One region of the Parazoarcus sp. PS-13 R2A genome, then DNA from elsewhere that is predicted to be linked to it. Evidence: predicted binding sites of a transcription regulator. Region 1 holds the regulator's gene; each other region holds the start of a gene.
What was found. Region 1 encodes sigma-54, which starts transcription at its own class of promoters, with help from an activator protein. Its sites were predicted from a motif close to TGGCACGCTTNCTGCTNA; they were not measured.
Positions count from the first base shown of each region.

Region 1 (4,215 bases):
AGGACAAACAGCATGTTCACCGGACGACCATCGGGCGCATCGAACTGCACCGGGGCTTCTAGACGGAGAAACGCGCCGGCTGCGTCCTTCAGGCCCTTGATGCGGCCGTGGGGAATGGCAATGCCCTGGCCGAGGCCGGTCGATCCAAGGCGTTCGCGCGCAAACAGGCTGTCAAACACCATGCTGCGGGCGATGCCCTGATTGTTTTCGAACAACAGGCCGGCCTGTTCGAAGACGCGCTTCTTGCTGCTGGCGTCGAGGTCGGCAACCACGTTCGAAAGTGGCAGGAGTTGGGAGATGAGGCTCATGCGCTTTGGGGCTCACGCAACGCCGCCGGAGCGGACGCAACGCTGAAAGGTCTCTCAGGCCCGGGCAAAGCCGGACCGCCAAATTGAGCGGCGGATTATAACTTCACCCGGGTCCGAAAGGCCTGGTGAAAAATCACGCCTCGGGAGTCTGGTGCTTGTGCGAGTCGTGGTGGTGATCGGTGCTCTTCTGCTTGTACTTGAGCACCTGGCGATCGAGCTTGTCGGTCATCGCATCGATGGCAGCGTAGAGGTCGGCGTCGGCGCTTTCGACGTGAATGTCCTTGCCGCGCACGTGCACGGTGACTTCAGCCTTCTGGTCGAGTTTCTCAACGGAAAGGATCACGTTCACGCTGGTAACGTTGTCGAAGTGACGGATCACGCGGTCAAGCTTGCCGGAGACGTACTCGCGGATGGCCGGTGTCACTTCAACGTGGTGTCCGGTGATGTTGAGATTCATGTTAACTCCTCTTGGTATCAAAGCGTTTTACGCAGACTGACCGGCGGGATATTGAGTGATTCGCGGTATTTGGCGATTGTGCGCCGCGCGACCACGATACCCTGCTGGCCCAACAGATCGGCAATCTTTGCGTCGGACAGGGGTTTCTTTCTGTCTTCGGCGTCCACCAGCTGGCGAATCAAGGCACGAATCGCTGTGGAAGAAGCCGCACCACCGGTGTCGGTGGCAACGTGACTGCCGAAAAAATACTTGAGTTCGAATACGCCGCGCGGCGTCGCCATGTACTTCTGGGTGGTGACGCGCGATACGGTTGATTCATGCAGCTCGAGCTGGTCCGCGATCTCCCTGAGGGTCAATGGACGCATTGCCACCTCGCCATGATCGAAGAACTGTCGCTGCTGGTCAACGATGGCCTGAGATACACGCAAAATGGTATCAAAGCGCTGTTGTACGTTCTTGATCAGCCAGCGTGCTTCCTGCAGCTGGCCGGTCAGACCGCCGCCCTGGCCGCGGTTCTGCTGCAGCAGGCTGGCGTAGAGCTGGTTGATGCGCAGGCGCGGCATGGCTTCGGCGTTGAGCGACACCGTCCACCGGTTGCGGATCTTGCGCACCACGACATCGGGCAGGACGTAGCGGGTTTCTTCGTTGGAATGCTGCGAGCCCGGATGCGGGTCGAGGCGGCACACCAGCGCCTGAGCATCGCGCAGGGCGTCGTCGTCGCACCCGGTGAGGCGCTTGAGCTTTGCAAAGTTGCGTTCGGCCAGCAGCTCGAGGTGCTGTTCGACGATGACCAGCGCCAGGTCGCGGCAGCTGCCTGCAGGCATGGCGCGCAGCTGCAGGCCGAGGCACTCCTGGGGGGTGCGTGCGCCAATGCCCGCCGGTTCGAGCTGCTGCACGTGCCGCAGGGCAATCGCGAGGTCGTCGAGGTCGTAGTCGAGTTCGGGCGGGAGCAGTTCGAGCAGGTCTTCGAGCTCCTGGTGCAGGTAGCCGTCGCTATCGAGCGCTTCGATGATGAAGCGCACCAGCATGCGGTCACGGTCCGTCAGCGGGGACAGGGCAACCTGCTGATCGAGATAGTCGCGCAGCGAGGTGCCTGCGGCCTGGAATTCCTGGAAGTCGCTGTCCTCGTCGTCGTCGCTCTTGCTGCTGGCGCCGCTGCCGGTGCCTGACCAGTCCATGCCTTCGTCAAAGTCGGCCGATTCGTTCTCGTTTCGGGGCTCGGCTTCCTGGGTGGTCTCGGTGCTGGTCTCGCGCGGGGTCTCGGTTGCGGGCTGCGCATCGTTGCCGACAGCGGACGGTGCGAAGTCGCTGCCGTCGCCGTCCTCACGCTCGAGCATCGGGTTCTCCAGCAGAAAGCGTTCGATTTCCTGGTTGAGCTCGAGCGTGGAGAGCTGCAGCAGTTTGATGGACTGCTGCAGCTGCGGGGTGAGCGTCAGGTGCTGCGAGAGCTTGAGCTGAAGGGTTGGTTTCATGATGCCAGTCGGGGGCGTGCCGGAATCAGAGGCGGAAGTGTTCGCCGAGGTAGACCTGGCGCACTTGTTCGTTGGCGATGATCTCGGGCGGCTTGCCGCTGGCAAGCACGCGGCCGTCGGTAATGATGGTTGCGCGGTCACAGATGCCGAGCGTCTCGCGCACGTTGTGGTCGGTGATCAGCACGCCGATGTTGCGCTCCTTCAGAAAGCGGATGATCTTCTGGATGTCGAGTACGGCGATCGGGTCGACCCCTGCGAAAGGCTCGTCCAGGAGGATGAGGCGCGGGTCGGTGGCAAGCGCACGTGCAATCTCGCACCGTCTGCGTTCTCCGCCTGACAGCGAGATGGCGGTGTTGTCGCGCAGGTGCGCAATGCCAAGTTCTTCGAGCAACTCTTCCAGGCGTTCGTCGATCTGCGCCACCGGCAGCCCGCGGAGCTCGAGCACTGCACGAATGTTCTCGGCGACCGTGAGCTTGCGGAACACGCTCATTTCCTGCGGCAGATAGGACAGCCCCAGGCGTGCGCGAGCGTGGATCGGCAGATCGGTCAGGCGTGCGTCGTCGAGCGTAATCTCGCCGCCGTCGGCGCGCACCAGACCTACGATCATGTAGAAGCAGGTTGTCTTGCCTGCGCCATTGGGGCCCAGCAAGCCGACCACTTCGCCCGAGCCAACCTCGAACGAAACATCATGGACGACTGTGCGCGCCTTGTAGCGCTTTTGCAGGCCGGTGACCTTAAGCAGACTCATCGGGGGCTTCTTTCAACAGTTTGCAGATCACGTCAGTGGAAAAACCACGGGTTTGCAGGAAACGCGCCTGGCGCGCCCATTCGCGGCGATCGTCAGGTGCGAGGCCAAATCTAGACTGCCACACTGCACGGGCGCGGTCGAGTTCGGATTCCACACATTCGCTCTCGATGGCCTCGTCGATCAAGTCCTTCGATACGCCACGCCTCGCGAGCTCGTGGCGCAGCCGCTGGCTGCCAAACCGGGCAGCCTTGCTGCGAACCCACGCTTCGGCAAAACGGGTGTCGGAGAGCAGTTCGAGTTCGCTCATGCGAACCAGTACGGCTTCGATCTCCTCGGCGCTGCCATATGGAGACAGCTTGCGCGCAAGCTCCGCCCGCGAGTGATCCCGACGGGCGAGATGGCGCAGCGCGCGTTCGCGCAGACTCGGCTCGCCCATCAGGGGTCAGCGTCCGGACGGGGCGGAGATCAGGCTTCGGAAGCGACGGGTGCCGCGCCACCGAGCGCGGCCATTTCGCCGAGTCCGACCGCTGCGCGAACCTTGTTCTCGATTTCGCGAGCCAGCGCCGGGTTTGCGCGCAGGAACTCGCGTGAGTTGTCCTTGCCCTGGCCTATCTTGTCGCCGTTGTACGAATACCAGGCGCCGGACTTGTCGACGATCTTGTAAGTCACGCCGAGGTCGATGATCTCGCCTTCGCGGGAGATGCCTTCTCCGTAGAGAATGTCGAAGTGCGCTTCCTTGAACGGCGGCGCGACCTTGTTCTTGACGACCTTGACGCGCGTTTCGGAGCCAACGACTTCGTCGCCCTTCTTGATGGCACCGGTACGCCGGATATCCATGCGGACCGAAGCGTAGAACTTGAGCGCGTTACCACCGGTGGTGGTTTCGGGGCTGCCGAACATGACGCCGATCTTCATCCGGATCTGGTTGATGAAGATCACGAGCGTGTTCGTGCGCTTGATGTTGGCGGTCAGTTTGCGCAGCGCCTGCGACATCAGTCGTGCCTGGAGGCCCGGCAGCTGGTCGCCCATCTCGCCTTCGATTTCGGCTTTCGGGGTCAGTGCGGCGACGGAGTCGATGACGACGATGTCCACGCCGCCCGAACGCACCAGCATGTCGGCGATTTCGAGCGCCTGCTCACCGGTGTCGGGCTGGGAAATCAGCAGGTCGTCGATGTTGACGCCGAGTTTCTCGGCGTAGCCCACGTCGAGCGCATGCTCGGCGTCGATAAA
Region 1 covers NZ_JBYEXN010000009.1:64,615-68,829, forward strand. Annotated here, with positions in the region: gene ptsN (PTS IIA-like nitrogen regulatory protein PtsN) at 1-308, opposite strand, end outside; gene hpf (ribosome hibernation-promoting factor, HPF/YfiA family) at 442-765, opposite strand; gene AC22G6_RS10250 (RNA polymerase factor sigma-54) at 783-2,237, opposite strand; gene lptB (LPS export ABC transporter ATP-binding protein) at 2,263-2,985, opposite strand; gene recX (recombination regulator RecX) at 2,972-3,421, opposite strand; gene recA (recombinase RecA) at 3,451-4,215, opposite strand, start outside.

Region 2 (4,215 bases), on a different contig from region 1:
TGGACGTATTCAGGGTGTAGCGCTGGCGCAGTTGCGCAAGCTCGTCGATGAGTCCGCCATCCAGCATCTGCGAGAAACGATCTGCGATACGGTCGTGCAGCACCTTGCGGTCCGAGGGCGCAAGCGCGATTGGCAGCAGGCGAAAGGGCGGGGGTGTCATTTCGCGGCGGGCGTAGCTTTCAGCCAGCGGTCGTCCGGTGACACGAACGATCTCGAGTGCGCGCTGGATGCGCTGCGCGTCGCCGGGCTCGAGCCTGGCCGCAGCCTCGGGGTCGAGACGCGCGAGTTCCGCATGCATCGCAGGCCAGCCAAGACGCATGGCGTCATCGTCGATCTGCCGGCGCAGCCTGGCGTCGGCCTGCGGGAGTGCCGACAGGCCGTCGCGCAATGCCTTGAAGTACAGCATGGTGCCGCCGGCAAGCACCGGGATTCGCCCGCGAGCGGTGATTTCGGCCATCAGGCGCAGCGCGTCGTCGCGAAAGCTCGCAGCCGAGTAGGCTTCTTCCGGCGTGATGATGTCGATCAGATGGTGGGGGCAGACCGCCTGTTCTGCCGCCGTCGGCTTGGCCGTGCCGATGTCCATGTCGCGGTACACCAGGGCCGAATCCACGCTGATGATCTCGACCGGCAACGCGTGCGCCAGGGCCAGCGCGCTGGCTGTCTTCCCGCTTGCGGTCGGGCCGAGCAGAAGCAGTGCGGGTGGGAGGTCGGTGTGCGGCATCGGGGTCAGGACTGGGAGTTGGCCTCGCATTATCCTCGTGCCGTGGCGCTTTGGGGTATCCGGATCGGTGTGCCTGACGGAAGTTCGCATGGAGTCCGGTTCCCGAAGATGTGCTTAAAGAATGAGAATGGCATAATCGTATCCTTTCCGGTGAATTCCCGCGATGCGAACGAAGAAATGCCCCGTGCCTGGCCGGCAGGCGATTGCCCGTGTTCTGACTCTTGCGCTGCTCGCGCTGTCCTGTCCCGCATGGGCGCAACTGCCTCCGCTGATGCTCGCAGGGCGCTATCACGCGGATGTCGATCCGGCCGGGTACTGGGTGAGCGAGAAGCTGGACGGCGTGCGTGCGCTGTGGAATGGGCAGCAGTTGCTGTTTCGCAGCGGAAATCCGGTGGCTGCGCCAGCGTGGTTTGTTGCCGGCCTGCCGCCGGAGCCGCTCGATGGTGAGCTCTGGATCGGCCGTGGCCGCTTCGAGCAACTCGTGAGTGCGGTGCGCACTCAGGAGCCCGACGATGCGGCATGGCGTAAGGTGAAATACATGGTCTTCGATCTGCCCGCTCATGGTGGCACCTTCACCGAGCGCATCGACGCCATGGCGCGCATCGTAAGCGGTACGGGCCTGCCCTGGCTGCAACGCGTCGCACAGCACCGCGTCGCCGACCGTAAGGCCTTGCAGCGCGAGTTCGAGCGGGTTGTGCGGGCGGGGGGCGAGGGTTTGATGCTGCACCGGGACGATGCGCTGCGGGTGGCCGGGCGCACCGATGCCATCCTGAAATACGTGCCCTGGCTGGACGACGAGGCGAGAGTGATCGCCCACGTTCAGGGCAATGGGAAATACGCAGGCATGCTGGGTGCGCTGCTGGTCGAGGCGCCGGACGGTCGCCGGTTCCGGATTGGAACCGGCTTCACCGATGCCCAGCGCCGCGAGCCACCGCCACCCGGCACGCTGGTGACCTACCGCTATCGTGAGCTGACGGGCAAGGGGTTGCCCCGTTTTCCGTCGTTTCTCAGGGTCAGGGACTTGCCCTGATCCATGTCGCTCAGGCGCCGACGAGCAGCATGCCGGCACCGGCGATTGCCATGCCGATTGCGCGCTGCGCGTATTTGCCAAACCGCGATTCGGGCAGGTGGCGGGCTGCGAGGTAGCCGACGCCATGCAGGGCTGCAGTGGCCAGCGCGAAACCGGCCGTGTAGGTCAGGAGCGCGTTGCTGCCCATCTCGGCGTGGTGTGCATGGCCGTGAAACAGGGCGAACACGGAGATCAGCGGCATGGCCGCCGCCAGTGGCAGGCGTGCGGCAAAAGCGATCAGCAGGCCGAAGACGAGCACGGACGTCGCGATGCCGGCCTCGACAGCCGGAAGTTCGACTCCGCTCGTGCTCAGCGCAGCGCCACCCAGCATGGCGGCGACGAATCCCGCAGGCAGTGCCCAGCGCGCGACGCCCTTCTGGCGTGCTGCGAAAAGCCCCACTGCCAGCATCGCCAGAAGGTGGTCGAACCCGCCGAGCGGGTGACTGAGCCCACTGGCAAAGCTCATGGCTTCGTGGCCGGGGTGTGCAGCGGCAGCGCCGGCTGTGAGCAACAGGGTGAGGGCAACAAGGGCGCGCGGCTTGGACATGTATTTCTCCGGTGAGCGGTCATTCGGGTGTTGGATTGCGGCCGGATGAATCCGGCCGGCTTGCCGTTGAGGCTGGTAGCGGTTGTGGCGTGCCGGAATCGACTTCATCGACCGGCGAGGCCACTGCGCAGCGCCCAACGGCGTGCTTTGCGGGAGAATAGCAAATTGCGTGCCGCGTGTTGCATCCGGCTCGCCGGCAGGCTGTCAGGAATGTTCGTGCCCGAGGCCCTTGGCGGTCCGGGGGCGTCGGCGGCCCGAAATGGGGTCGTGACATTTGGATATTCGTGCTTGAATGCACTTTTCTGGTGCGTTGCACTGCCCCGGTGCGCCCGGATGCGCCCGAGCCTTCGTGAAGGTAGCGGCGCTGCCGGCGCGCAGCGGGCGGATGGCCGTCCGCCGCTGCCCGATTTCGCAGCAGTCTGAATTTGAGCTTCGTGGTCAGATACTTGCGGCACTTGTCCACAGCTTGTCACGCATCTTGTCTACGCCCGGTGGGGATAAGCCGGGGTTTCAGGCCGGCACATCTCCCCGTTCAGCGCGGTCGGCAAACTTATGCACGTACATGGCCCGGTCCGCGCTCTTGAGCAGGCTTTGCGCATCGAGGCCATCATCCGGATACAGGGCTTCTCCGATCGCGCCGCCGACACTGATCTCGACCGTGCTCTCGGCTTCGATGCAGCACAGGGGCTGACGCAGGACTTCCTCGATCTGGCGGCGGATATGGCCCACGGCTTCGCGGCTCGCAACCTGGTCGAGCAGGATGACGAACTCGTCACCGGCGTAACGGGCGACGAGGTCGCCTCCGCGGACGTTGGTCCGCAGGCGCTCGGCGATCTCCTGCAAAGCCAGATCGCCGGCGTCGTGTCCATACTGGTCGTTGATCTGCTTGAAACGGTTGAGGTCGATGAACAGCACGCCCAGCTTCGCAGCGCGGCGATCGCTGCGGGCCAGCTCAACCCGTTTGTTGAGTTTTTGCATGAAGGCGTCGCGGTTTGCGAGTCCGGTGAGCTTGTCCGTGCGCAAGCGGGTCTGCATGGCCTCGAAGCTGCGCGCCAGTGCGCCGATCTCGTCGTTGCGCGCCACGCCGACCGGTGCGTCGAGCTCGCCTTCGCCCACCTTGCGCACGGCCTCGCCAATGCGCCTCAGATCACCCGCAACCCAGCCGAGGATGCGCAGCCCGATAACGATGGCGATCACGACCGCCGCGGCCGCCAGCATGACCGTGCGGGTTGCGTTCTCGGTCACCCCGGACATGAAGTCGCTGGTCGGCATGGCGACGACGGTAATCCAGTTCAGGCCGGCCTCGTCCTGGATGCGGTCGAAGGCGACATGGATCTCCTCGCCTTCTTCGGTGACAAAGGTCAGTACTCTTGGCAGCGAGGTGGCATCGGGGGTGGCCAGGCGTTCCTGCACCAGGCGGTAGGCTGATCTGAGCAGCGGATGCGAGCTTTCGCGTGCCTTCAGACGGGCGCTGCTGCCATCGGGCAACTCCCGGATGTTGGGGCTGGCCGAGGACGCGATCAGGTTGCCGTCCTGCTCGATGATGAAGGCGATACCGTTGGGAGAAACCTTGAGCCGGCCAACAAAGTCGTTCAGCGCACGCAGGGAAATGTCGGTCGCGACCACGCCTTCGAAAGCGCCTGCGCTCGACAGCACTCTGCGCGCCCGTGTGGCGAGCAGTTCCCGCGTGCCGAAATCAATGTATACCGAGGTCCAGGTATGGCCTGTGACCCGTTTGCCGTCCTGATACCAGGGGCGGGTGCGGGGGTCGAAAAGCTTCGTTTCGCGCCGTTCGAAATTCAAAGGGCCGTCGATGCCAGTGAAGCGATAGATTGCCCGGTGTTCGTCGGCATTGATCTTCATCCGCAGTTCGGCGTC
Region 2 covers NZ_JBYEXN010000002.1:373,972-378,186, forward strand. Annotated here, with positions in the region: gene miaA (tRNA (adenosine(37)-N6)-dimethylallyltransferase MiaA) at 1-751, opposite strand, end outside; gene AC22G6_RS03635 (DNA ligase) at 885-1,751, shown strand; gene AC22G6_RS03640 (HupE/UreJ family protein) at 1,762-2,337, opposite strand; gene AC22G6_RS03645 (diguanylate cyclase domain-containing protein) at 2,848-4,215, opposite strand, start outside.
Region 2: the regulator sigma-54 is predicted to act here: its motif matches at 2,495-2,512, upstream of AC22G6_RS03640 (HupE/UreJ family protein).

Region 3 (4,215 bases), on a different contig from region 1:
ACCGTCGGTATCAAGCAGGATGGCCGGACCGGCAAGGCCGGAGGCGTGCGGCACCGGTACCTCGGCGATGCCGATCACGGTGCCGGATGTCGGCGCATGTATCGGCGCGGAGATTGCTCCCTGCGCTTCGGCAATGAGTTCGCCGCGCAGCACATACTGCCCTGCCTGCACCAGTGGGCGTGCCGGCGCGCCGATATGCTGGGCAAGCGGCAGGATCAGCCGCGGAGGCAGAGGCAGCACCGTGATCTCGGTATCCGCGGCCGGATGTTTGCGGCCTTCGGGGTGGGCGCCCCAGCGCTGCAGCATGCGGCGCAGGAAGGAGGGGGTCGATAAGGCGGGGGTATTCATGGCATCACTCTCAGGCGCTGACCGGTTTCGGCCAGACCCAGGTTTGCTGTGTGACGGGCACCGGAGCAAGGTCGATGGCCCCGGTGGGGCAGACTTCTTCGCATTTCGCGCAGCCGGTGCAGGCCTCGCGAATCACCGAGTGGATCTGCTTGACGGCGCCCAGCACCGCATCGGTGGGGCAGGACTTGAAGCATTTCGTGCATCCGATGCAGATTTCCTCGCGCACCTCGGCGATGCGCGGCACCTGAATCTGGACGGCGCCGGCGTCGAGTGCGAGACCGAGTCGCGCGGCCAGCGCTTCGGCCAGCTGCAGGCCACCGGGCGGGCAACAGGTGGCAGGTGCGTTCCCTGCAATGAGCGCCTCGGCGGCGCCTGCGCAACCGGGAAAGCCGCACTGACCGCAGTTGGTGCCGGGCATCATGGCTTCGATTTCGGCTTCGACGCCGTCCCGTTCGACATGGAAGAAGCGTGCGGCAAGCCCCAGCCCGAGGCCGAAAACAGCGCCCATCACGGAGAGGCTAACTACGGCGATCAACATGTCGGCTCCTTTGAGAGTGTCGGTCAGTGGTTGGTGAGGCCGGAAAAGCCCATGAACGCGAGCGACAGCAGTCCGGCAGTTACAAAACCAATTGGCGCGCCGGCGAAGGCTGCCGGCACGCGTGCGAGCGCCAGGCGCTCGCGCAGTCCGGCGAACAGTACGAGAACCATGGTGAAGCCGGCTGCTGAGCCCAGCCCATAGACGACGCTGCGAACGAAGCCCGCGCCCTCCTGGACATTGAGCAGCGCCACGCCGAGCACCGCGCAGTTGGTCGTGATGAGCGGAAGATAGATGCCGAGCACCTTGTACAGGGCGGGCGCGTTCTTCTTGACCGCCATTTCGACGAACTGGACGGTTGCGGCGATGACCAGGATGAAGCCCAGGATGCGCAGATAAGCCAGATCGAAGGGGGCGAGCAGGGCATGCTCGAGCACCCAGGTCACGGCACTCGCGAGCGTGAGCACGAAGGTCGTGGCCATTCCCATGCCAAGCGCGCTGTCGATCTTGCGCGAGACCCCCATAAAGGGACACAGGCCTAGGAATTTCACCAGCACGACGTTGTTTACCAGCGCCGTGCCCAGCAGCAGCATCAACCATTCACTCATTGCCGACGATCTCCGTCATTGCGGTTTTCATGCTGTGTGTTGCATGAGACATGCCACAGTGGGATTGTCTGCAAGTAACTGATTTCATGGAGGTGTGATGTTTCAGGAGGTGCGCCGGCATGTTTCGAGTACGTCAGTTGCGCAGAGATTGTCGTAAACACGACAAGGTCTGTGGCGGGTTCCGCTGACGCCTGGCGCAGCCCGAAAAGCGCCGATTTCGTGGCAGGACAGGTTTCCCGCTGTCATGCACCGGACAAGTGCATCGAATTGTGAGGTTTGGCACAATGATTGCTAGAGACGATCAAACTGTCCCTTGAGAGGCTTCAATGTCGGCCCCTGATTCGATGCATGCCGTGTTCTCCGATGCCGTGTTCCACGATGCGGTAGAGCAATCTGCGATTGCGATCTCGATCACCGATGTCAATGCGCACATCCTGTATGTGAACCCGGCCTTTTCGGCGATCACCGGGTATGCCGCCTCCGAGGTGGTCGGGCAGCGCCAGTCGTTGTTGTCCTACAAATCGACACCGCGCTCGGTCTACCAGACGATGTGGCTGGCCCTGAAAAGCGGCCAGTCATGGACCGGGCGCCTGCTCAACCGCCGGCGTGACGGAACGCCCTATGTGGCCGAGCTGACGGTCACGCCGTTGCGCTCCGCCGCGATCAAGGGAGAGGAAACCCGTTACCTCGGCATGCACTGGGACGCCACCGAAGAGCACCGTCTGGCACAGCAGCTGAGCAATCACAAGCAGCTCATCGAGTCGGTGATCTCGGTGGCTCCAGTCGCGGTTGCGCTGCTCGACGTCGAGGGCAAGGTCGTCCTCGACAACCCTGCTTACCGCCGTGTGGTCTCCGACATGCGGGTGACCGAGCCCGCACATTCGGTGATGGATGCACTGCGTCAAAGTCTCGGTGAGAGTTTCAAGCATGCACTGGCTCACCGCCGTGCCTTGCTCAACCACGAACTGCGCTTCGATTCGGATTCGGGCGAGCCGCGCTGGTATTCGTGTTCGGTGTCGTGGTTCGAGGAGCGTCATACCAGCCCCGATGCGTTCTACGGCGATGGTTGCTCCGACTACATGCTGCTGGTGATGCACGACATCAGTGCCTCCAAGCGTCAGCAGGAGGCGCTGCGTATTGCAGCGATGCGCGCGATGCTGTCCGAGGGCGAATTCAACCAGAGCCTGCGCGAGGCATTGTCGGGGGCGATCTTTCAGTTGCAGGGGCCGGTGAATCTGATCTCGGCGGCGGCGAGTCTGCAGCGTCGCCGTGCTGGCGGTGCTGCAGGAGGTGATGCGCTCGCCAAGGCGCTTGCGGATGCGCAGCGTGCGGGAGAGGAGGCCATCTCCACCTTGCAGGCGGCCATGCCGCCCGAGCCCGAGGCGCCCACCGGACTGGTTAACCTCAATGAGGTTCTGCGTGACGTGCTGATGCTCGAGACAGAGACCTTCCTGTCAGCAGGGGTAACGGTCGACTGGCTGCCGGCGCATGTCCTGCCTTCGGTCCAGGGCAACCCCACCGCACTGAGGGCCCTGTTCCGGCAGTTGGTGACGAATGCGGTGGAAGCCATGAATGTGCGCGGCTGGACCGAACGCAACCTGAGCCTGAGCACCGAGGTGCGTGGCAAGTATGTGCGCGCGGCGCTGACCGATACCGGCCCGGGCATTCCCGACGAATTGCGCCTGAAAGTGTTCGAGCCCTTCTTCTCGACCAAGAAGGGACGCGCAGCAGGGCGCGGGGTTGGATTGTCGCTGGCTCAGGAGATCGTCAGCCGGCATCGCGGTGTGCTCGAGATCGATCCCGCGTATGCAGGCGGCTGCCGGCTTCTGGTAAGCATTCCTGCCTTGGGCCAGGTTCCCGTGGCCGATGAGGAGGGCGGAAGATGACTGCGAGCGATCCGCTGGACGAGGCACGCGCAGCCTGGCTCGAATCGTCGCTTGAGGCCTTGTATCGGGTCAGCCGGGTGTTGTCGCGTTCGCTGGAACTGCGCGAAACCCTTGCGGAACTCCTGCGTGTACTGGATGAGGAGTGCGGCTTCAATCGGGCCCTGGTTACCCTGAGCGAGCCGGATGGGGAGGCGATGGCGATTTCGGCCCTGCATGGCGTGGATAGCACGATCGATCCGGATATCCGCTGGCGTGCGGGCGAGGGTGTGATCGGCAGCGTACAGCAGCGCTCGAGGCCGCTCGTTCTCCAGCGCCTTGCCGAAAGCCCCGATTACCTGCGTCAGCGCGGGGTGTTCGACGCCGACGCACCCTTTATCGGCGTGCCGATCCGGGCCGCACATGAAACCGTCGGTGTGCTTGCGCTGCAGCCTCCGCTGGCGGTTCGGGAACGCCTCGACGACGATGCCCATTTTGCGGAGATGGTGGCAAACCTGATTGGTCAGACGGTGAGACTCTCCCGTCAGGTGCGCCAGGAACGCCGGGATATTTCGGAGGAGCGCGACAGTTTGCGGCGCACCGTGCGGAGCCATTTCGGCTTCGACAGCATCATCGGGCACACCGCCGTGATGCGTAAGGTGTTCGATCAGGTACGGCAGGTGGCGAAGTGGAACACGACCGTGCTGGTGCGCGGCGAGACCGGCACCGGCAAGGAGCTGATCGCCCAGGCCATCCATTACAACTCCCCGCGCGCAGCGGGGCCCTTCGTCAAGCTCAACTGTGCGGCCCTGCCGGAGAACCTGCTGGAGTCCGAGCTCTTCGGCCATGAGAAGGGGGCATT
Region 3 covers NZ_JBYEXN010000003.1:281,215-285,429, forward strand. Annotated here, with positions in the region: gene rsxC (electron transport complex subunit RsxC) at 1-348, opposite strand, end outside; gene AC22G6_RS05175 (RnfABCDGE type electron transport complex subunit B) at 359-886, opposite strand; gene rsxA (electron transport complex subunit RsxA) at 910-1,491, opposite strand; gene nifL (nitrogen fixation negative regulator NifL) at 1,818-3,377, shown strand; gene nifA (nif-specific transcriptional activator NifA) at 3,374-4,215, shown strand, end outside.
Region 3: the regulator sigma-54 is predicted to act here: its motif matches at 1,769-1,786, upstream of nifL (nitrogen fixation negative regulator NifL).